DNA from 2 places in the Micrococcus cohnii genome. Region 1 is predicted to be linked to the other one. Evidence: predicted binding sites of a transcription regulator. Region 1 holds the regulator's gene; the other holds the start of a gene.
The links. Region 1 encodes HrcA, which represses chaperone genes, less so after heat shock. Its sites were predicted from a motif close to TTNGCACTCGNNNNNNNCGAGTGCNAA; they were not measured.
Positions count from the first base shown of each region.

Region 2: the regulator HrcA is predicted to act here: its motif matches at 10,870-10,896, upstream of groL (chaperonin GroEL).

Region 1 covers NZ_JACHNA010000001.1:896,593-905,304, reverse strand. The annotation lists gene lepA (translation elongation factor 4) at 1-1,235, shown strand, start outside; gene hemW (radical SAM family heme chaperone HemW) at 1,240-2,523, shown strand; gene HDA30_RS04195 (DUF4870 domain-containing protein) at 2,603-3,076, opposite strand; gene HDA30_RS04190 (DUF3097 family protein) at 3,186-4,055, opposite strand; gene hrcA (heat-inducible transcriptional repressor HrcA) at 4,273-5,286, shown strand; gene dnaJ (molecular chaperone DnaJ) at 5,368-6,507, shown strand; gene HDA30_RS04175 (16S rRNA (uracil(1498)-N(3))-methyltransferase) at 6,504-7,256, shown strand; gene HDA30_RS04170 (PhoH family protein) at 7,312-8,382, shown strand; gene ybeY (rRNA maturation RNase YbeY) at 8,404-8,712, shown strand, end outside.
Region 2 covers NZ_JACHNA010000001.1:22,618-36,770, forward strand. The annotation lists gene HDA30_RS00085 (AMP-binding protein) at 1-162, shown strand, start outside; gene HDA30_RS00090 (enoyl-CoA hydratase-related protein) at 251-1,033, opposite strand; gene mmsB (3-hydroxyisobutyrate dehydrogenase) at 1,030-2,097, opposite strand; gene HDA30_RS00100 (CoA-acylating methylmalonate-semialdehyde dehydrogenase) at 2,181-3,680, opposite strand; gene HDA30_RS00105 (S8 family peptidase) at 4,059-6,089, shown strand; tRNA gene HDA30_RS00110 (tRNA-Val) at 6,235-6,308, shown strand; gene HDA30_RS00115 (threonine/serine exporter family protein) at 6,483-8,357, shown strand; gene HDA30_RS00120 (uracil-DNA glycosylase) at 8,396-9,073, opposite strand; gene HDA30_RS00125 (DUF3263 domain-containing protein) at 9,142-9,426, shown strand; gene HDA30_RS00130 (LytR C-terminal domain-containing protein) at 9,433-10,689, shown strand; gene groL (chaperonin GroEL) at 11,038-12,675, shown strand; gene HDA30_RS00140 (TVP38/TMEM64 family protein) at 12,762-13,424, opposite strand; gene HDA30_RS00145 (DUF4031 domain-containing protein) at 13,430-14,153, opposite strand, start outside.

The sequences.
Region 1 (8,712 bases):
TCGACTCGGTCTACGACACCTACCGGGGCGTCGTCACCTATGTTCGCGTCGTCGACGGCACGCTCTCGCCGCGCGAGAAGATCACGATGATGTCCACGGGCGCCACCCACGAGCTGCTTGAGATCGGCGTGTCCTCGCCCGAGCCGAAGCCGACGAAGGGCTTGTCGGTCGGCGAGGTGGGCTACCTGATCACCGGTGTGAAGGACGTGCGCCAATCCAAGGTCGGCGACACCGTGACGAACAGCGCCCGCCCGGCAGAAGACCGGATCGGCGGCTACGAGGACCCCAAGCCCATGGTGTTCTCCGGCCTGTACCCGATCGACGGCTCGGACTACCCGACGCTGCGCGACGCCCTGGACAAGCTCAAGCTCAACGACGCCGCGCTCGTCTACGAGCCCGAGACCTCCGTGGCGCTGGGCTTCGGCTTCCGCGTCGGCTTCCTCGGCCTGCTGCATCTGGAGATCGTGCGCGAACGCCTCGAGCGCGAGTTCGACCTCGACTTGATCTCGACGGCCCCGAACGTCGTCTACGACGTGACCAAGGAGGACAAGGAGGTGGTCACCGTGACCAACCCCTCTGAGTTCCCCGAGGGCAAGATCCTCGGCGTGACCGAGCCGATGGCCTCGGCCACCGTTATCGTGCCGGCGGAGTTCATCGGCGCCGTCATGGAGCTGTGCCAGTCCAAGCGCGGCAGCCTCACGGGCATGGACTACCTGTCTGAGGAACGCGTCGAGATCCGCTACTGGATCCCGCTGGCCGAGATCGTGTTCGACTTCTTCGATCAGCTGAAGTCCCGCACGCGGGGGTACGCCTCCCTGGACTGGAAGGCCGACGGTGTGCAGACCTCCGACCTGGTCAAGGTGGACATCCTGCTGCAGGGCGAACAGGTCGACGCGTTCAGCGCCATCACCCACAAGGACAACGCCTACTCCTACGGCGTGATGATGACGGGCAAGCTCAAGGAGCTGATCCCGCGTCAGCAGTACGAGGTGCCCATCCAGGCGGCCATCGGCTCGCGCATCATCGCCCGCGAGAACATCCGCGCGATCCGCAAGGACGTGCTCTCCAAGTGCTACGGCGGTGACATCTCGCGCAAACGCAAGCTGCTCGAGAAGCAGAAGGAGGGCAAGAAGCGCATGAAGATGGTCGGCCGTGTCGAGGTGCCCCAGGAGGCGTTCATCGCGGCGCTGTCCTCCGAGTCGTCCGCGGACAAGGCCGCGGCGGCGAAGAAGTAGCCCCGTGCCCGCGACGCTGCCGCTCGGGGACCCGGTGCCCGAGGACGGCCGGCTGCCCGAGCCAGTGGGCCGGCGTGTGCGTGAGGCAGCCGCGTCGGGCCGCCCGCGCACGTTCAGTCTCTATGTGCATGTGCCGTTCTGCACGGTCCGATGCGGCTACTGTGACTTCAACACGTACACCTCGGCCGACCTCGGTCCCGGTGCCGGGCGTGCCGACTATGTCGACACGGCCATCGCCGAGCTGGACCATGCCGTGGACGTGCTGGCCGCCTCCGAGGTACCCGCCCGTGAGCTGCACACCGTCTTCGTGGGAGGCGGCACCCCCACGCTGCTGCCCGCCTCTGACCTGGCCCGCGTCGTGCACGCCGCCCGGGACAGGTTCGGCATGGCCCCCGGCGCCGAGATCAGCGTCGAGGCCAATCCGGACACCGTCGACGCCGCGTATCTCGACGAGCTCGCTCGAGCGGGCGTCACGCGCGTGTCCGTCGGCATGCAGTCCGCCGTGCCGCATGTGCTCGCCACGCTGGAGCGCACACACACCCCCGAGAACATTCCGCGGGCGGTCGCCGCGGCGAAGCAGGCCGGGCTCGAGGTGTCCCTGGACCTGATCTACGGCACCCCGGGGGAGTCGATGCAGGACTGGCGCCGGAGCCTGGAGGCGGTGATCGGTCTCGAACCGGATCACGTGAGCGCCTACTCGCTGATCGTCGAGGAGGGGACGAAGTTCGGCTCGCAGGTCGCGCGCGGGCAGATCCCCGACGTCGACCCCGACGACCAGGCGGACAAGTACCTGCTCGCCGACGAGCTGCTCGGCGCAGCCGGGTACCGGTGGTACGAGGTCTCGAACTGGGCCCGGGACCCCGACGGCACGGGAGCCCGGCGTGCCCGCCACAACATGGTCTACTGGCTGGACCAGGACTGGTGGGGTGTGGGCCCTGGCGCCCACTCGCACCTGGCCGGCGTCCGGTTCTGGAACGCCAAGCACCCGGCCGCTTATGCTCAGCGCCTCGCTCAGGGAACCACGCCGGCGGTCGGTCGGGAGACGCCCGACGCCGAGGCGCGGCTGCTCGAACGCGTCATGCTCGCGGTGCGGCTGGACACGGGCCTGGACATGTCCGTGTTCGACGAGGCGTCCCCGGCGCAGCGGCGGCACGCGCGTGAGTCCGTCGCCGGGCTGATCGCCGAGGGGCTCGTTGAGGGCGCTGAGGCGCTGCGAGGTCGGATCGTCCCGACTCTGCAGGGGCGGTTGCGCAACGACCAGATCGTGCGCGAGCTGCTCGGCTTCTGACGGGGGCGTCGTGAGGCAGGCCCGTCACGACGGTCGGGCGGTGGACGGCTCGCCGCCGACCGTCGCCCGACCGTTCGACTCAGCGCAGGATCCGCAGATTGAACGGGTAGCGGTACGGTCGTCCCCGGTTCACTTGTGATCCGCCCATGAGCCCGTAGACCGCCATGGCGATCCAGGTCAGCGCGGCCAGGACCGCGAACACCGGGCCCATGACCGGCAGCAGGCTCAGGAAGAAGAAGAGCACCATCAGCAGTGTCGGCGGCACGGCGAAGTTCAGCGCTTCCTTGGCCTCCTGCGCTGTGAACGGTCCTCGATCCCGATACAGCAGCCACACGGCCAGGGGAGCGGCGAATCCCAGTGCGACGCCAAAGTGCGCGAGTGTGGCCCGTTCACGGTCCTGCTTCGCCGTCAGTGGGGCGCCCGGACCGTGCTCGGGGGCGGACCATGACGCCGTGCCGGTGGAGCCGGGGGCGTCAGGCGCGGCGGCGACGGGCTGGGCGGGGGCGGCCGAGGCGGCCCGCTTCGGCGTGGCCCGGCGAGGGGTCTGCGACACGGAGGAGTCCTTCGCGGTCGGTGGCGGCTGGGTCGTCGGGCCGTGCGCCCGGGTGGGATGCTGGCGGCCGAGACGGCCGACAGCCCACGAGTTGGGCGCCAGTCTACGCTCAGCGGGCCTCCGGCTCGGTGAGGAAGTCGATGAGCTCCTCGACGCGGCCCAGCAGTGCCGGCTCCAGGTCCGCGTAGGTGCGCACGTGCGAGAGCAGGCGCTTCCACCCCAGTCCGATGTCCGCCGGGGTGGCGTGCGGCAGGCCGAGGCCCTTGAGGACTCCGGTCTTCCAGTCCTGACCCTTCGGGACGACCGGCCATGCCTCGATGCCCAGCACCTGAGGCTTGATCACCTGCCAGACGTCCACATAAGGATGGCCGAGGATCAGCACGTTGCCGGCGGCACCGGGCACGCGCATCGCCTGCGCCGCGATCCGCTCCTCCTTGGAACCGGGAACCAGGTGGTCGACGAGGATGCCGAGCCGGCGAGTGGGCGAGGGGCCGAACTCGCTGATGAGACCGCCGAGGTCGTCGACGCCGTGGAGGGGCTCGACGACGATCCCCTCCAGGCGCAGGTCCTCGCCCCAGACCTTCTCGATCAGCTCGGCGTCGTGCACGCCCTCGACCCAGATGCGGGAGGCACGCGCGGTCCTGGCCCGCGCCCCGGTCACCTTCACCGATCCGGAGGCCGTCCGGGCGGGGCCGCGCGGTGCCGCCGCGGGATCGGGCCGGGGCGGGGTCAGGCGCACGGGTCGGCCGTCGATCCAGAACCCCGGACCGAGCGGGAAGCTGCGCGTGGTGCCGCGGCGATCCTCGAGGACAACCACGTGGACGCCGCCGCTGCGCTGCACTCGGACCACCGCGCCGACAAAGCCGGTGGAGACGTCCTCCACGACGGTGCCGCGGCGCGCGGGCACGTCCGGTACGTCGGCCGCGGGCGGTCGGGTGAGCTTGTCGTGGCCCGCCGGGCCCCACGTGTTCCAGTCCATGGGCGACCACGCTAGCGTCCGCCGGCGGGCGCGGCTGTGAGCGAACCGCCTCTGCCGCGGCTCGGTGGACGGGCGGACAGCACGTAGCATGGAGCCTCGAGCGCTGGCACTTCACCCTGTCGAGTGCCAGCATCCGGCCGGCAGCGCGGCAGAGCGTCCGCGTCGGGTCGGGCCCCGAGCCAGAGCAGTCCAGAGCGCAGGAGGGAGACATCCGAGGATGAGCGAACAGCCACGTCGCCTCCAGGTGCTGCAGGCGATCGTCGAGGACTACGTCGCGCTGCGTGAGCCCGTCGGGTCGAAGGCCCTCGTCGAGCGTCACGGCCTCGAGGTGTCCTCGGCCACCGTGCGCAATGACATGGCGGCCCTCGAGGAGGAGGGGCTCATCATCGCCCCGCACACCTCGGCCGGGCGGATCCCGACGGACATGGGCTACCGCGTGTTCGTCGACCGATTGTGTGAGGTGAAGCCTCTCTCGGCCGCCGAGCGCCGGGCCGTCAACTCCCTGCTGGAGCCCGAGGCGGACATGGAGGAGATGATGGAGACGACGGTGCGGCTGCTCGCGCAGCTCACACACCAGGTCGCCGTCGCCCAGTTCCCTCATGACGACGGCTCGACGGTGCGGCATCTGGAGCTGGTCGGGCTGGCGCCCGGCCGTGTGCTGGTGGTGCTGATCCTCTCCTCGGGACGCGTGGATCAGCGGGTCGTGTCCGTCGACGGCGCCCCGGACGAGGCCGGGCTCGCGGCGCTGCGCACGGTGCTGCGGCAGTGCGTCGACGACCTCACTCCGGCGCAGGCCGCCGCAGCGCTGGACTCGGCGCCCGAGCGGGTCCCGCCCCAGGAGCGGCCAGTGCTCGGCACCCTCGTCGAGGCCGTGCGGTCGCTGCTTCAGGCGGGACGACAGGACCGGATCGTCATGGCGGGCACCGCCAACCTGGCCCGCTCGCCCGGGGACTTTCCGGACTCGATCGGTCCCATCCTCGAGGCCCTCGAGGAGCAGGTCGTGCTCTTGCGGCTGCTCACAGAGATGGAGCAGGACGTGCGCGGACTCAGCGTGCGGATCGGCTCGGAGAATTCCGGGTCGCTCGCCGATGCCTCGGTCGTGGCGGCCTCCTACGGTCCCGGTGCGGTCGCCAAGCTCGGGGTCGTTGGCCCCACGCGCATGGACTATCCGGGCACCATGGCCGCCGTCCGGGCCATCGCCCGCTACCTCTCGCGCATTCTCACCACCTGAGCGGACGCCCCGGGCGCGTGAGACGCCCTGCCCGCCGTCCCGTCGAACAACCGTCCCCACGTCGAACAAGGAAGTGCCCCCGTGTCAGACCATTACGAGACGCTCGGCCTGAGCCGCGACGCCAGCCAGGAGGAGATCCGGCGCGCCTATCGCAAACTCGCGCGCAAGCACCACCCGGACGTCAACCCGTCCGAGGAGGCCGCCGACCAGTTCAAGCGGATCTCCCACGCCTATGAGGTGCTCTCCGACGAGGAGAAACGGCGCAATTACGACGCCACCGGCGACGAGAACGGCGGCGCCGGGTTCGGCGGCGGCTTCGGCGGAGGGTTCCCGGGAGGCTTCGGCGGCACCTTCTCCGATCTGTTCGAGACCTTCATGGGCGGCGCCGCCGGGGGCGGCCGCGGCCCGGCCTCGCGTGCCCGTCGAGGCCAGGACGCGCGCGTGGCGGTGCGCATCTCGCTGCGCGACGCCGTCTTCGGCTCCGAACAGCAGCTGCGCCTGCAGACCGCGGTGCGGTGCACGCGGTGCGAGGGCTCGTGCTGCGAGCCCGGTACCGGTCCCGAGACCTGTTCGACGTGCCAGGGCCAGGGTGTGGTGCAGCGTCAGGTCCGCTCCGTGCTCGGCACGATCATGGCTCAGGAGGCATGCCCGGCGTGCCAGGGCTTCGGCACCACCCTGCCCAACCCGTGTCACGAGTGCTCGGGCCAGGGGCGCGTGCGCGACGAGCAGCAGCTGACGCTGAAGATCCCCGCCGGGGTGGACACCGGCACGCGCATCCACCTGGCCGGACGCGGGGAGGCGGGGCCCGGCGGCGGCCCGAACGGCGACTTGTTCGTGCACGTCGAGGTCGAGGAGGACGAGACCTTCAAGCGCGACGGCGACGACCTGAGCACCACCATCACGGTGCCGATGGCCGCGGCCGCGCTCGGCACGACCCTGACTCTCGACACGCTGGACGGCAAGCACAGCGTCACGCTCGAGCCGGGAACCCAGCCCGGACACGTCGAGGTCCTCTCGGGGCTCGGCGTCACACGCCTGCGCTCTGGAGGACGAGGCGACCTGCGCGTGAACGTCCTCGTCGCCACGCCGACGGACCTGACCGGTGAGCAGAAGGAGCTGCTCGAACGGCTGGCCGAGCTGCGCGGCGAGGAGGTCGTGCACGGCGCGGCCCAGCACAAAGGCATGTTCGCCCGGATCCGCGAGAACCTGAAGAACCTGTGACGGCGCCGCTGTTCCTGGTGCCGGCGGGCGGACTCGATGGGCTCGAGCCCGGAGGGCACGTCGAGCTCACCGGCCCCGAGGCCCGGCACGCGGCGACGGTCATGCGGCTGGGTCCGTCGGAGCCGATCCTCGTGGCCGACGGCCGCGGCGCTCGTGTGCACGGTGAGGTTCTGCAGGCCCAGAGCGAGCGCGTGCTCGTGGTGGTTCGCGCACGCGATGACGAACCGGTCGAGGGGCCCGACGTGGTGCTCGTGCAGGCGCTGTCCAAGGGTGACCGAGACCTGCTGGCCGCTCAGACGGCCGTCGAGCTCGGCGTCGGCGGCGTCGTCCCGTGGGAGGCCGAGCGGTCGATCGTGCGCTGGAAGGGAGCCAAAGCCGAGCGTGCTCGGCAGAAGTGGGCCGACGCGCTCGCGACGGCGGCGAAGCAGGCACGCCGCGGGATCGTGCCGCGGCTGGACCCGACCGTCTCCGGCACGGGCGTGGCCGCTCTGGCCGCCGAGGACGTCTGCGTGCTGGTGCTGCATGAGCAGGCCGAACAGAGTCTGTCCACGCTGCCCGAGCAGAGCTGGGCGCAGGCGCGGCGCATCGCCCTGGTCGTCGGCCCGGAGGGCGGTGTCTCCGCGGCGGAGCTGATGGCGCTCACGGCGTCCGGGGCCCTGCCCGTGCGTCTGGGGCCGCACGTGCTGCGCGCCTCGACGGCCGGGCCGACCGGTCTGGCTGTGATGCAGCACCGGCTCGGTCGGTGGTGACCGGGGTGCGTAGAATGTGCCCGGTCGACCGCACACGTCTCGCACACACGAGGTGATGACCCCCATCGTGAGCACCCCCAGCTCCGACCAGAACGCCGGGACCGCCGGCCCGCGGCACCGCGACGACGCGCGTCTGAGCGCCGTCCACTTCGGCTCCGCCGACCTGATGGTGCGCACGCTCGGACCGCAGGACGCGCTGCTGCGCATCCTGGCGGGCGTGTACCCGGATGTCGACGTGACCGTCCGCGATCAGCAGTTGGCCCTGTCCGGACCGGCCGCCTCCGTCGCCGCCGCGCGGCGGATCGTCGAGGACCTGCGCGGCATCGCGCATCGGGACATGCCCGTCACCGCCGATGTGATGGAACAGGTGGTCGCACTGGTGCGCGGCGGACGTGCGCCCGATCCCTCGACGGTCTCCGGTTCCGTGCTCTCTGGCCGAGGCCGCAAGATCCGCGCCAAGACCAGGCACCAGCAGGACTACGTCGAGGCGATCGACCGGGCGACGGTGGTGTTCGGTCTTGGCCCTGCCGGTACCGGCAAGACGTATCTGGCCATGGCCAAGGCGGTGCAGGCGCTGCAGTCGAAGGAGGTCAACCGGATCATCCTCACCCGTCCGGCGGTCGAGGCCGGGGAGAACCTGGGGTACCTGCCCGGGAGCCTGAGCGAGAAGATCGACCCGTACCTGCGCCCGCTCTACGATGCCCTGCACGACATGGTCGAGCCCGAGTCGATCCCACGCCTGATGGAGGCCGGGACGATCGAGGTGGCGCCGCTGGCGTACATGCGAGGGCGCACGCTCAACGACGCCTTCGTGATCCTCGACGAGGCCCAGAACACCACCGGTGAGCAGATGAAGATGTTCTTGACGCGTCTGGGATTCGGCGCCCACATGGTGGTCACCGGCGACACCTCCCAGGTGGACCTGCCGCGCGGGACCGTCTCGGGACTGGCTCAGGCCGTCGATGTGCTCGAGGGCACCGAGGGCATCGAGATGATCCGCTTCGACTCCTCCGACGTCGTCCGTCACTCTCTGGTGACCGCCATCGTCGACGCCTACGACCGTGCCCGCCCGCAGGCCTCGCGTGCCCGAGCCGGCCGACCCCGCCACGACGAGAACGCCCGCTGACGGGCACGAGAGGAGAAGCGCATGGCCGTCGAGATCGTCAACGAGTCGGGCGTCGATGTGCCCGAGCAGGATCTGCTGACGATGGCACGCCACGTCTATGAGCGGCTGCACGTGCACCCGGCCGCCGAGACGGCGGTGACCGTCGTCGATGAGCAGCGCATGGCCCGGCTGCACGTCGAGTGGATGGGCTTGGACGGGCCCACCGATGTAATGAGCCTGCCCATGGACGAGCTCGCTCCGGGCACGGACGAGAACCCGTCCGAGGGGGTGCTGGGCGACATCGTCCTGTGCCCCGAGGTGGCGGCGCGCCAGGCCGAGCGCGGCGGCCAC
Region 2 (14,153 bases), 870 kb from region 1:
ATCCGCCGCATCGAGTTCCGGGAGCTGCCGAAGACGATCTCCGGCAAGGTGCGGCGCGTGGAGCTGCGCCGCGAAGAGGTCAAACGGCACGGCGGTGAGCAGCTCGGCGGCGTGGAGTACCGGGAAGAGGACTTGGGGATCCGACGCCCGTCGCGGGGCTGAGCCGCCCGCGGGCCGGTGCGTGCAGAGTCGAGGGCGCCCCGTCCGGATCCGTTCCGGGCGGGGCGCCCTCGTGCGCGTCGTGAGCGTCTCAGCGCTGCGACCACCGGGGCGGGCGCTTCTCGGTGAACGCGTCCATGCCCTCCTGCTGGTCCTGGGTGGCGAACAGGGAGTGGAACACTCGGCGCTCGTGGACCAGGCCCTGCTGCAACGGCGTCTCGAAGGCGGCCGCGACGACCTCCTTGGCCTTTTGGGCGGACGGTGTGGAGAAGCCGGCGATGGTGGCGGCGACCTCGCGGGCCGTCTGTTGCACCGCCTCGTCGTCCACGAGCCGGGACACCAGGCCCATGCGCTCGGCCTCCTCTCCGCCGACCTGGCGACCGGTGAGCACCATGTCCATCGCCTTGGCCTTGCCGACCGAGCGAGTGAGCCGCTGCGAACCCCCCATGCCGGGGATGACGCCCAGCTGGATCTCGGGCTGGCCGAAACGGGTGCCGGGGCCGGCGATCAGCACATCGGCCATCATGGCCAGTTCGCAGCCGCCGCCGAGCGCGTATCCGGTCACCCCCGCCACGAGGGGCGTGCGGACACGGCCCAGGCGCTCCCAGTCCCGGAACCAGTCCGAGGCGTACATCTCGGCGAAGGACTTGTCCTTCATCTCCTTGATGTCCGCTCCGGCGGCGAAGGCCTTCTCGGAACCCAGCACCAGGATCGCGCCGATCTGCGGGTCGGCGTCGAACGCCTCGGCGGCCTCGACGACGGCGTGCATCGTCGCCCGGTTCAGCGCGTTCAAGGCCGCGGGCCGGTTCAGCGTGATGACGCCGACGCGGCCGTCGGTCTCGGTCAGGATCACGTTCTCGGGATTCTCGCTCATGTCCGGTCCTCTCGGTCGACGCCGTTCTCGGCGTGGTCGGTCTGTGCAGCGTCCTGGGTCGGGGAGGCGGCCTCCAGCGAGGCCGACGCGGCGTCGGCGCGCACGGTCTCGATGATGCCGGAGAAGTCCTGGTCAGCGCCCTCGCCCGCCGCGAACGCCGCGTACAGGCGCTGGCAGGTGCGGCCCAGGACCGCGTCGACGCCCTCGCGGTTCAGAGCGCTCAAGGCCAGGCCAAGATCCTTCGCCATCAGCGCGCCCATGAACCCGCCCTCAAAGCCGCGGTTCGCCGGCGAGGCCGGGACGGGGCCCGGGACGGGGCAGTTCACGTTCACGGCCCACGACTGGCCCGTGGACTGGCTCATGACGTCGTACTGCACCTGCGGGTCCAGGCCGAGGCGCTCACCGAGCACGAAGGCCTCCGCGGCGCCGATCTGCGTGATCGCCAGCATCAGGTTATTGCAGATCTTCGCGGCCTGGCCCATGCCGTGGCCGCCGCAGTGCACAATCCGTGCGCCCATGATCCGCAGCAGCGGCTCGGCGCGGGCGAACGCCTCATCCGCTGCGCCGACCATGAACGCCAGGGTGCCGGCCTCGGCGCCGACGACGCCTCCCGAGACCGGCGCGTCCACGGCGGCGAAGCCGGCGGCCTCGGTGAGCCGCGCGATGTCCTGCGCCTCGGCGATGTCGATCGTGGAGCAGTCGACGAACAGCGTCCCGGGGCGTACGGCGTCCAGCAGGCCCTCGGCGTTCTCCTCGGCGCCGGAGCCCTCGGCGCCGACGTAGGCCGAGCGCACGAGTCGACCGTGGGGCAGCATCGTGATCACCACGTCGGCCTGGCGGACAGCGTCGGGGCCAGACTCGGCGATCTCGACGCCCGCGCCGCGGGCCGCCTCGACGGCCTCGGGAACCGGGTCGAACCCGCTCACCCGGACTCCCGCGGCCACGAGGTTCCGGGCCATCGGGCCGCCCATGTTGCCCAGGCCCAAGAAGGCCACGCGGCGGACGTTCTCCGGCACGTCGGGGGTTTCTGCGGTCCCGCTCGGTGCGGCGGTGTTCTCGGTCATCTCGTCCTCGTTCCTCTCCTCGTTCCGGTGCCGGGCAGCCGGGGCGCGCCTCCCGGCCGTCTGTGCCGTCGGCCGCGTGCGGGTCAGCTTCCCCGCGGCATGACGAAGGACGCTCCTTCGCGCACGCCGGAGGGCCAGCGGGTCGTGACGGTCTTCGTCTTGGTGTAGAACTTCAGCCCGTCGGTGCCGTACTGGTTCAGATCGCCGAAGCCGGAGGCCTTCCACCCGCCGAAGCTGTAGTAGGCGATCGGGACCGGGATCGGCACGTTCACGCCGACCATCCCGACGTTCACCCGGGTCGCGAAGTCCCGGGCCGCGCCGCCGTCGGACGTGAAGATCGAGACGCCGTTGCCGAATTCGTGCTCACTGGGCAGGCGCAGGGCCTCCTCGTAGTCCGCAGCGCGCACGACGCAGAGCACCGGACCGAAGACCTCCTCGCGGTAGACCCGCATCTGCGGGGTGACCCGGTCGAAGAGGGTCGCCCCGACGTAGAAGCCGTCCTCGTGCCCGGCGACGCGGGCCCCGCGGCCGTCGACGAGCAGCTCGGCCCCCTCGGCTTCGCCCGCGCCGATCAGCTCCTCGATGCGCTCCTTCGCCGCCCGGGTGACCACCGGTCCGAAGTCGGCGGACCCGTCATCGGAGGCGCCCAGACGCAGGCTCCCCATGCGCTCGCGCAGTGCGGCGACGAGCCGGTCGGCCGTCTGCTCACCGACGGGCACCGCGACCGAGACGGCCATGCAGCGCTCGCCGGCCGAGCCGAAGGCCGCGCCGACCAGGGCGTCGGCGGCCTGGTCGATGTCCGCGTCGGGCATGATCACCAGGTGGTTCTTCGCGCCGCCAAAGCATTGGGCGCGTTTGCCCTGGCTCGTCGCTCGGGAGTAGATCGCCTGGGCGATCGGGGTGGAGCCGACGAAGCCCACGGCCTGCACGCGCTGGTCGTCGATGAGCGCGTCGACGGCTTCCTTGCCGCCGTGCACCACGTTGAGCGCGCCGGCGGGCAGACCGGCCTCGAGGCCGAGTTCGGCCAGGCGCAGCGGCACGCTCGGGCACCGTTCCGAGGGCTTGAGCACGACGGCGTTGCCGGCGGCCAGCGCGATGCCCGCCTTCCACAGCGGGATCATCGCTGGGAAGTTGAACGGGGTGATCCCGGCGACGACTCCCAGCGGTTCGCGGGCCGAGTGCACGTCGACGCCGCGGGCCGCATTCGAGGTGAACTCGCCCTTGAGCAGGTGGGGCGCCCCGGCGGCGAACTCGACCACCTCGACACCGCGCTGGATGTCGCCGTGTGCGTCCGGGATCGTCTTGCCGTGCTCACGAGCGATGCCCCGGGCGAGTTCGTCGGCGTGCTCGTTGATCAGACGCACCCATTCGAGCAGCACGCGAGCGCGGCGCTGCGGGTTGACCGCGGACCAGGCTTCGAAGCCCCGCTGGGCCGAGTCGACGACCGCGTCGACGGCGGCCGCGTCGGCCAGCGGGACCTGCGCCGAGACCTCGCCGGTGGCGGGGGTGAAGACGTCCTGAGTCGGCTGGTCGTCGCCGCTGACGCGCTCGCCGTGGATGAAGTGCTCGATGACCTGAGGCATGGTGCTCGTCCGTTTCTCTCGGAGTCGGTGTCAAGACGGCCAGCGCACCCGGACTCCGGCCGCGCATGTGAGCCGAATCTCAATAGACGACATTACCTGGTTGAGTGAGGGGCGTCACGAGGCTATGTTTTGGTGGTGTCGTCATCCGAGGTGGCGAGAGGGGATGCGTCGGCTGATCGGGGAGGTCAGCCGTCGCTTCGGTCGACGTTTCGGCCGATCGGCTAAACATTCCTGGACGCACTGTTGTTGTGGGACAACTCGGCCCTAGCGTGGTCGCCGCCACCTGACGAGACCCGGGGGCTCGCCGAGGCGAGTCGGTCCCGTCGAGACACTGGTGGACCATCCATCCCCTCCACCGTCCCAAGAGGAGAAGAAGACATGGCGAACATCAACGAAGTCCGCGCGACCGGCCCGCGCCGCGCCGGCGCCGCCCTGGCCGCGGCCGTCCTGACCGGCACCGCCCTGGCCTCCGCCCCGCTGACCGCCGGTGCGGTCGACGGGGCCGCCGAGTCCAAGGGCACCGAGACCAAGGCCGCCGAGTCCAAGGGCGCCGCGTCGCCGCTGCACGGGCTCGTCGCTGCGCAGGACGTCCAGGTCGACCCGAACGCTGACGGTTACGACCAGTTCATCGTCACCTACAAGGAGGGCGCCTCCGCGGCGGCCACCGAGAAGGGCCGCGCTCAGGCCTGGGGCCAGGCCGCGCGCGAGGCCGGCGTCTCGGTTCAGGAGAAGCGCCAGATGGCCACCGGTGCCCGCGTCGTCACCGCCGACAAGAAGCTCCAGGGCGAGGACGCCGAGGCGTTCATGCGTCAGGTCGAGGCCGACCCCAGCGTGGAGTCGGTGGAGCCGGACGTGATGATGACCATCAACCGTGAGGACTCCTCCGCCTCGCCGCTGCTGGAGCCGCAGGACTCGCTGTACGACCAGCTGTGGGGCCTGCACGGCGAGAACGGCATGAACGTGCCGCCGGCGTGGGACAAGACCACCGGTGAGGGCGCCACCGTTGCGGTGCTCGACACGGGCATTGTGTCGCACCCCGACCTGGACCCGAACGTGCAGGGCGGCTATGACTTCATCTCCCGCGCCGAGGGCGCCCGGGACGGCGACGGCCGTGACTCGGACCCGCAGGACGAGGGTGACTGGTTCCAGGGCGGCGAGTGCGGCTCCGGCACCGGATCGGGCTCGTCGTGGCACGGCACGCACGTGGCCGGCACCGTGGCCGCCGCGACCGACTCGGAGGGCGTCGTGGGCGTGGCCCCGGACGCGACCATCCAGCCGGTGCGCGTGCTCGGCAAGTGCGGCGGCTCGCTGTCTGACATCACCGACGCGATCATCTGGTCGGCCGGCGGCGACGTGCCCGGTGTGCCGCGGAACGAGAACCCGGCCGATGTCATCAACATGTCCCTCGGCGGCGGCGGCATGTGCGGCTCCACCTACCAGCAGGCGATCGACTTCGCCGTGCAGCAGGGCACCTCGGTGGTCGTGGCGGCCGGCAATGAGAACCAGCCCGCCGCCAACGTTCGCCCGGCCAGCTGCGACAACGTGATCACGGTCGGCGCGACCGACAAGTCGGGCAACCGCTCGTACTTCTCGAACTACGGCGACGCCGTGGACGTCGCGGCGCCCGGCGGCGACACCCGCACCCAGGGCGGCGGCATCCTCTCGACCGTGGACACGGGCCAGACCTCGCCGCAGGGCCCGGGCCACGCCGAGTACCAGGGCACGTCGATGGCGACCCCGCACGTCGCCGGCGTCGCGGCGCTGATGGCGGCCCAGGGCCAGCTGTCCCCGGCTGAGGTCGAGGCCAAGCTCAAGGAGAACGCCCGCCCGATCCCGGGTGAGTGCCCCGAGGGCTGCGGCGCCGGCCTGGTCGACGCGGCCGCGACGCTCGGCGCCTCCGACGGCACCGACCCGGAGCCGACGCCGGATCCGGACCCCGAGCCCACTCCGGACCCGGAGCCGGTTGACGGCGTGGTGACCAACGGTGGCTTCGAGCAGGGGACCGAGGGCTGGACGGGCAACCCCGCCGACTTCGTCGCCGAGGGCGACCAGGCCCTCTCCGGCACGCACTTCGCTGAGCTCAACGGTCAGGGCCGGTCGAACACCGCCGTGATCGAGCAGGAGATCCAGGTGCCCGAGGAGGGCGGCCAGCTCAGCTACAACGTGCAGGTCGACACCGAGGAGACCACGCAGTACTCCGAGCGCGACACCCTGCGCGTGCAGGTCAAGGACGGCTACTTCGGCACGTACACGCTCGGGTCGCACTCCAACCTGGACGCGGGCGACTACTCGTCCGAGTCCGTGGACCTGTCCAACTTCGCGGGCAAGACCGTGACCCTGCGCTTCGTCGGCCAGGAGGACTACTTCGACGCCACCACGTTCCGGGTGGATGACGTGGCCGTGAACTGACGTCGCGTCCCACCTGAGGTGGACAACGCCGGCGGGGTCGCATCAGCTGCGACGCCGCCGGCGTTCGTCGCCCATCGGCGGCTGGCGTCCTCCTCGGGCGTGGTGTAGCATTGCTCGAGTTGTTCGGGCGTCGCCCCGATCCCACGGATCTTTAGCTCAGTTGGTTAGAGCGTTCGCTTCACACGCGAGAGGTCGCTGGTTCGAGTCCAGTAAGATCCACCGCCCCGCAGGCCCCGTCCGATCAGGACGGGGCCTGCGTCGTCTCTGGCTTGCCTCTGGCGCATGTGCGGACACCGACGCGGCTCATCAGGGCGTCCTCAGGTCCGTCATGATGTAATTTTCCCGACTCGGCGGCGTCCGCCGACCGACCCCGCGGACGACGAGGAGGCGATCGTGTCTGATGAGATGAAGCAGCAGCACCGTCTGGCCGCAGACAACGGCGCAGGGGTGTCGGAGTCACGGGAACCCTTCGAGCCGCGACTCGATGCGGAGCCCACCGAGCCCACGGTCGAGGTCTCCCAGATTCCCCTCATCCGGTCCGCCCACGACGACGCCGGGGAGTCAGGGACCGACGGTCAGCTCCCGGTGCTCGCCGCCGAGGACGTCGAACCGGTTCCCGACGCCGAACCGGTCCCGGACGCCTCGCTCGTTCTCGACCAGAGCCCCCCGGCGGAGACGGTGCGCCCCGACGTCGTCATGCCCCCTCCGGTCAGCGGGCAGACCCTGCCGGACGCGCCGCTGAGCGGCACGCCGCAGACGGACCCCATCCCCACCTCGGTGTTCGCCGCCACCCAGGAGCACCAGCGCCACCGCCGCGGCCGCCTGCGGCGAGGGGCGAAAGGCAAGGACCGTGGCCGCGCCGTCTACGACGAGTCCCTGCCGACGCAGGCGATCGCCCTGGCCGGCCGCCTGAGCGCCTCCTCTTACGGCAGTCGGGTCCGCTCGCGGGTGCGCACGGCCCGTGAAGCCGACGACGCCGCCGTCGAGGCCCGCACCACTCTCGACTTCGCCCTCAAGCTCGGCGAGACGATGTTCCGCTTCGGTGCGAGTTCGATGGACGTGGAGTCCTCGATCATCGTCGTCACCCAGTCCTTCGGGATCCACGAGACCGAGATCGACCTGACCAATCAGGCGATCTCTCTGAACTACGCCCCGGACTCCTCACGCGGAGAGGTGCCTTACACGCTCCAGCGCGTCGTGCGGAACTGGAGCACGAACTTCGCCGGGCTGGGCGCCCTGTACCGCCTGGTCGAGCAGATCGCCGATGGCGACATCACGCGCTCTCAGGCCCAGCGGCGCCTGGTCGAGATCCGCCGCACCCCCAAGCCCTATCCGGGGTGGGCCGAGGTGGTCGCGGCCGGCGTGATGGCCGGTGCGTTCGTGCCGTTCATCGGCGGCAACTGGTTCGGCGCGGGAGTGGGCATGGTCTCCACCTGGATCGTGTTCGGCCTCGCGGTGTTCCTCGAGAACCGGGGGCTGCCGGAGATCTTCAGCACCGTCGCCGGCGCGTTCTTCGCCACGGTGATCGCGCTGGGACTGCACGCGGCGGACATGCCGCTCGACCCGTCCGTCGTGGTGGCCGGAGGCATCCTCGTGCTGCTGCCGACCGCGAGATTCGTGATGGCGGTGCAGGACGCCATCCACGGTTTCCCGCTCACCGCGGGTGGACGACTCGTCTCCGCGATGCTGGTCTACGTAGGCATCATGGGCGGCATCATGATCGGCGTGGTCAGCGCCGACATGCTCGGGTTCCCGCCGCTCGACCTCGCCGAGGAGCCGCAGGGCAAGGTCGCCGCCGTCGTCGTGCTCGTGCTGGTGACCGTCGCCGCGATGACGCACGCGATCATCATGCAGGCCAAGTGGACCACCATGCTGGCCTCGGGATTCGTCTCCGCACTGGGTTTTCTCAGTTACGAGTTCTTCGACGCCATCGGCGCCGGCTCCCGTTTGACCCCGGCCGCCGCCGCGACGGTCGTCGGGTTCGTCGGGCGCATGTTCGCCGTGCGCCTCGGGTACCCGAGCATCGTCGTGGTGCTCTCGAGCACGCTGTTCCTGCTGCCGGGCCTGGCGATCTTCCGCTCGCTGTACGGGTTCACCGTGGAGACGGACAGCACCCTGCTCGGCGTCGCCGGCATCTTCAACGCGTTCGTCATCATCATCGCGATCGCGGCGGGCGTCGCTCTGGGAGACACGCTCGCCAGACCCATCACCGACCGGTTCTTCGAGAACGCACGTCGGCCCGCGGCCATGGTGGTGCACCAGCGGTGAGCGCCGCGGTCGGGCCGGTCGGACGCTCCGGCAGGCGGTCAGGCGGGCAGCCGCCAGTCGATCGGCTCGGCACCGTGCTCGCTCAGCCAGGCATTCGCTCGGGTGAACGGGCGTGAGCCGAAGAAGCCGCGGTGCGCGCTCAGCGGTGACGGATGCGGCGACTCGATGACGCCGGCCCCGGCCGACCGCAGCAGCCGCGCCATGCGGCGGGCGTCCGCGCCCCACAGCAGCGCGACCAAAGGAGTCTGACGTGCGGCGAGTGCCTCGACGGCTGTCTGCGTGATCTGTTCCCAGCCGAGGCCGCGGTGGCCGCCCGCCTCGCCAGCGGTGACGGTGAGGCAGCGGTTCAGCAGCAGCACGCCCTGCCTGGTCCACGCGGTCAGGTCACCGTGCGCCGGCGGGGTGATCCCGGTGTCCGAGGCCAGCTCCCGGTAGATGTTCGCCAGCGAGCGGGGCAGCGGTCGAACGTCGGCGTCGACGGCGAAGCTCAGCCCGATCGGGTGGCCGGGCGTCGGGTACGGGTCCTGGCCGAGGATGAGCACCGTGACCTCGTCGAACGGCTGCCGGAACGCGCGCAGGATGTGTTCTGGAGCCGGCAGCACCTGCTGACCGGCCGCACGCCGAGCCTGGACCTGCCTGCCCACGGCCTGGAACGCGGCCTCATGATCGGCGAACACGCGGGCCCAGCCCGCCTCGAGGGGTTCGATCAGCTGCATGCGCCCAGGCTAACGAGGCGGACGCGCCGTGCGAGGCCGCACAACCGGGCGGACGTACAGTAGAAGGCATGTCGTCGGCCTCCCGTGATCAGCTCTCCGAGCAGGAGCGTGCCATCCTCCGGCTCGAGGAGCAGCGATTCCGCTATTCCGGGGCCAAAGACCGGGCGATCCGGGACCGCACGGGCCTGACGCCGACGGCGTACTACCAGGTGTTGAACGCCCTGCTCGACCGGCAGGCCTCGATGGCGTACCGGCCCCTGCTCGTCCAGCGGCTGCGTGCCATGCGCGGCACGCGGCGTCGCGCGGTGCGTCCGTCCCCGTCCCTCCAGCCTTCCCCCTCCCAGGAGAACTGATCCGCGATGGCCTACACGCCCGACCGATTCGACGACGTTCCGGAGTACACGGACCAGCGCGGCAGCCACCGCGAGCACTACGCGCCGGTCGCCGCGGGCGGCTCCTTGCTGAAGCCCCTGATGATCGCGGCGGCCCTGGCCGTCCTCATCGGCCTGTTCGTGGGTGTCGTGCTGCCGTCGATGCAGAAGGACGACGCGCCGACGGCGAGCTCCTCGGAGTCGTCCGCCTCGAGCGATGAGAAGGCCGACGGCAGCGCGGCATCGTCGAGCCGGGCGCAGGTGGAGGAATCGGGGATGAGCGAGCCGGCCGGTTCCGCCTCGTCCCAGGCCGGGTCTGAGCGTGAGGGCGAGTCGGCCGACGGTGAGGCCGCGGCAGGCGGCGCTGCCGGCGCGGCGGCCGGGGGCGCCGCAGGAGAGGACCAGGCCTCGGCGGCGCCGTCGTCCGAGTCCGCGGGCGGGTCCGACGGCGGTTCCGCGGACTCGTCGAGCCCGGCGCAGACGGCGGCTCCGCAGGGCTCGGCGTCCTCGCGCGCCGCTGAGCGCGCGGAGGAGGAGCCCGGCGACGCCGCGGACGCCGACCGCTCCCGCCGTGCCGCCGAGTCCTCGGCGGCGGCCCTCCAAGCGTCCGAGAAGGCCGCCGCTGACGAGTCCCGCAAGGCGGAGGCCTCGCGCAAGGCGGAGGAGTCGAAGAAGGCGGAGGCCTCGCGCGAGGCGGAGGAATCGAAGAAGGCGGAGGCCTCGCGCAAGGCGGAGGAGTCGAAGAAGGCGGAGGAATCGAAGAAGGCGGAGGCCTCGCGCAAGGCGGAGGAGTCGAAGAAGGCGGAGGCCTCGCGCAAGGCGGAGGAGTCGAAGAAGGCGGAGGCCTCGCGCAAGGCGGAGGAATCGAAGAAGGCCGAGGAGTCCCGCGCGGGGGAGTCCTCCTCGCGCCCCGAGCCGTCCCGCACCCCCGCGTCGTCGGACGACTCGCAGCGGTCCGAGGGCTCCGCGCCGTCCTCGCGAGCCGCGTCGAGCCCGGTGATCGTCTTCAACGGCACCAATGTGCGCGGCCTGGCGGCCGGCTATGCGGACCGGCTCGAGTCGGCCGGATTCAGCGAGGTGGCGGCCCGCAACTGGCGCGGCTACGGCATCTCTCGCCCCACCGTCCTGTACAACCAGGAGCAGTTCAAGGACACCGCGGAGGCCGTCGGCGCCGAGCTGGGCTACCCCGTCGTGCAGTCGCCGAACCTGCAGATCAACGGCGTGGCGGTCGTCGTCTTCCGCTGATTCCGCGCCGGATTCGCGTCTCGGACCGAGCGGTCCGGAGCGCGTGGACGCCCCCGGCCGGGCCCGCCGTTCGAGGCCCGGCCGGGGGCGTCGTCGTCCCGGGGTTCCGCCGGAAGCGGATCCTCGCGTGCGCCGGGCCGAGCCTTTTGCACTCTCCTGCACAGAGTGCTCATAATGGGGTTAGCACTCCGATGGGTCGACTGCCAGAAGCGCCGGTGGCGCACGGCCGACGGTCCAGCGGAGCCGACCTGATCCGATGAGGGCCGCCGAGATGGCGGTCCGTCCGTCGCGGGCATCGAGCCAGGTCACCCGTGTTGGAACCATTCGTCCAGAAAGGACTGGCATCACATGGCCAAGACCATCGCATTCGACGAAGAGGCGCGCCGCGGCCTGGAGAAGGGTCTGAACACCCTGGCCGACGCCGTGAAGGTGACCCTGGGCCCCCGCGGCCGCAACGTCGTCCTCGAGAAGAAGTGGGGCGCCCCCACGATCACCAATGACGGCGTGTCCATCGCCAAGGAGATCGAGCTCGAGGACCCGTACGAGAAGATCGGCGCCGAGCTGGTGAAGGAGGTCGCGAAGAAGACCGACGACGTCGCGGGCGACGGCACCACCACCGCCACCGTGCTGGCCCAGGCGCTCGTCCGCGAGGGGCTGCGCAACGTCGCGGCCGGCGCGGACCCGATGGCCCTGAAGCGCGGCATCGAGAAGGCCGTCGAGGCCGTCACCGCCGAGCTGCTGAGCGCCTCCCGCGAGATCGAGACCAAGGAGCAGATCGCCGCCACCGCGTCGATCTCCGCCGCTGACACCCAGATCGGCTCCCTCATCGCCGAGGCCCTGGACAAGGTCGGCAAGGAAGGCGTCATCACCGTCGAGGAGTCGAACACCTTCGGCCTCGACCTCGAGCTGACCGAGGGCATGCGCTTCGACAAGGGCTTCCTCTCGGGCTACTTCGTGACCGACACGGACCGCCAGGAGGCCGTCCTCGAGGATCCGTACATCCTCATCGTCAACTCGAAGATCTCGTCCGTGAAGGACATGGTCGCGGTCCTCGAGAAGGTCATGCAGTCCGGCAAGCCGCTGCTGATCATCGCCGAGGACGTCGAGGGCGAGGCCCTGGCCACCCTCGTGGTCAACAAGATCCGCGGCACCTTCAAGTCCGTCGCCGTGAAGGCCCCGGGCTTCGGTGACCGCCGCAAGGCCATGCTGGCCGACATCGCGATCCTCACCGGTGGCCAGGTCATCTCCTCGGAGGTGGGCCTGTCTCTGGAGAACGCGACCCTGGACCTGCTGGGCACCGCCCGCAAGGTCGTCATCACCAAGGACGAAACCACCATCGTCGAGGGCGCCGGCGATGCCGAGCAGATCTCCGGCCGTGTGGCCCAGATCCGCGCCGAGATGGAGAACACCGACTCGGACTACGACCGCGAGAAGCTGCAGGAGCGCCTCGCGAAGCTGGCCGGCGGCGTCGCCGTCATCAAGGCTGGTGCAGCCACCGAGGTGGAGCTCAAGGAGCGCAAGCACCGCATCGAGGACGCCGTGCGCAACGCGAAGGCCGCCGTGGACGAGGGCATCGTCGCCGGCGGTGGCGTGGCCCTGATCCAGGCCGGTTCGAAGGCGTTCGACGGCCTGCAGCTCGAGGGTGACGAGGCCACCGGCGCGAACATCGTGAAGGTCGCCATCCAGGCCCCGCTGAAGCAGATCGCCTACAACGCCGGCCTGGAGCCCGGGGTCGTGGCCGACAAGGTCGCCTCTCTGCAGGACGGCCACGGCCTCAACGCCGCCACGGGCGACTACGAGGACCTGCTGGCGGCCGGCATCAATGATCCGGTGAAGGTGACCCGTTCGGCCCTGCAGAACGCCGGCTCGATCGCCGCGCTGTTCCTCACCACCGAGGCCGTCGTCGCCGACAAGCCCGAGAAGGCCGCGCCGGGCGCGGGCGCCGAGGGCATGGACCCGATGGGTGGCATGGGCGGCATGATGTGATCGGTCGGTGACGACCGGGCGCACGCCCACCACGAGCGAGGCCCGCTTCATCGCGGCTCGGAGACCGAGCGGCGACGAGGCGGGCCTCAGCCGTGCCCGGTCCGTTCGGCGCGCCAGCGCCGCCACGTGAGAGCCGTGAGCGCGAGCACCGTCAGCCAGGACAGCACCAGGATCGTCACGGTCAGGGCCGAGGGGGCGTCGAGCACCGCCCCGATCGCCACCAGCGAGGCCTGCCCGGGCAGTGAGCCGGCGAGCGTGGAGGTCAGGAACGGGCGCAGCCGCGCGCCGAACGCCCCGGCGCCGTAGTTCACGGGCCAGTAGGGCACGCCGGGCATCAGCCGCAGCATCGACATGGCCAGCACCCCGTCGTCCGCTCGCAGCCGGGTCGTGATGGTCTCGGCGTACCGGCCCAGCAGTCGTGCCACGGTCCGGCGGCCCAGCAGCCGAGCCAGCCCGTAGCCGAGGCAGGAGCCGGTGACGACCCCGATCATCGACAGGACCAGGCCGGGCAGCCAGCCGAACAGCGCGCCGCCGGCCACCGCCATCACCGTCACCGGAATCGGGGTGACGGCCACCAGTGCATAGAGGCCGACGAAGACGAGCCAGCTCGCCCAGCCGTAGGAGCCGATCTGCTCCCGCAGCTGGGGCCAGGCGGGCAGGTCGACGGTGAGCAGCAGCCAGGCCATCGCGACGACGGTGGCGGTCAACACGGCGGTGCGCAGCCATTCGCCCCAGGGCGGCGTGTCCACGGTCCTCATGTCAGTGCCTCGAGTTCGCGGGCGAGGTTCGCGCGGGCAGGAACCTCCCATCTGGCTCGCCCGTACGCGGTCGTGAACAGCGTGGGTGCCTCGAGCAGCGACCGCAGCACGTGCGCGCGGCCGCGGGCCCATGCGTCGTCGTCGACGTGGGCGAAGTCGGCGCGGACCGCGACCCGGTAGCGCTCGTAGTCCTCGGCAGGGCCGGCGAGCACCGCCAGGTCGGCGTCGCAGAGGGCGGCCGCGGCGGCGTCGTTCGATGACGGACGGTGCGCCGCGGTGACGCGGACCAGTCGTGCTGTCTCGGCGGCCTGATGGGTGGGCACGCGCAGGGCGTCCTCATCGAGCAGGTCGAGTGCCAGCCGAGCGGAGGCCTCCTCGTCCGTGCCCGCGGGGGCGGACGGGTCCGCGTCGTAGACGGCGTCGTGGAACCACGCGGCGAGCCGCACCACGGCGGGGTCGGAACCGAACGGGGTGCCCGCGTGCTCGAGCACATCCAGGGCGGCGAGCACCGCGCTCAGGTGCGTCAGGTCGTGGTAGTGGCGGTGCGGTTGGGACCAGCGGCGCAGCAGTTCGCGGCCGAGTCGGTCCACGGCCCCGGCATCGGCGCGGGGGAGGTGCTGTGCCCAGAGCCGCCCCCAGCGTCGGTGGAGGGCAGTCGAGACCCGCTCGGGGCGGGCCCGCGCCGGCACGCGCAGTCCCGAGCGGATCAGTCGGCGTACC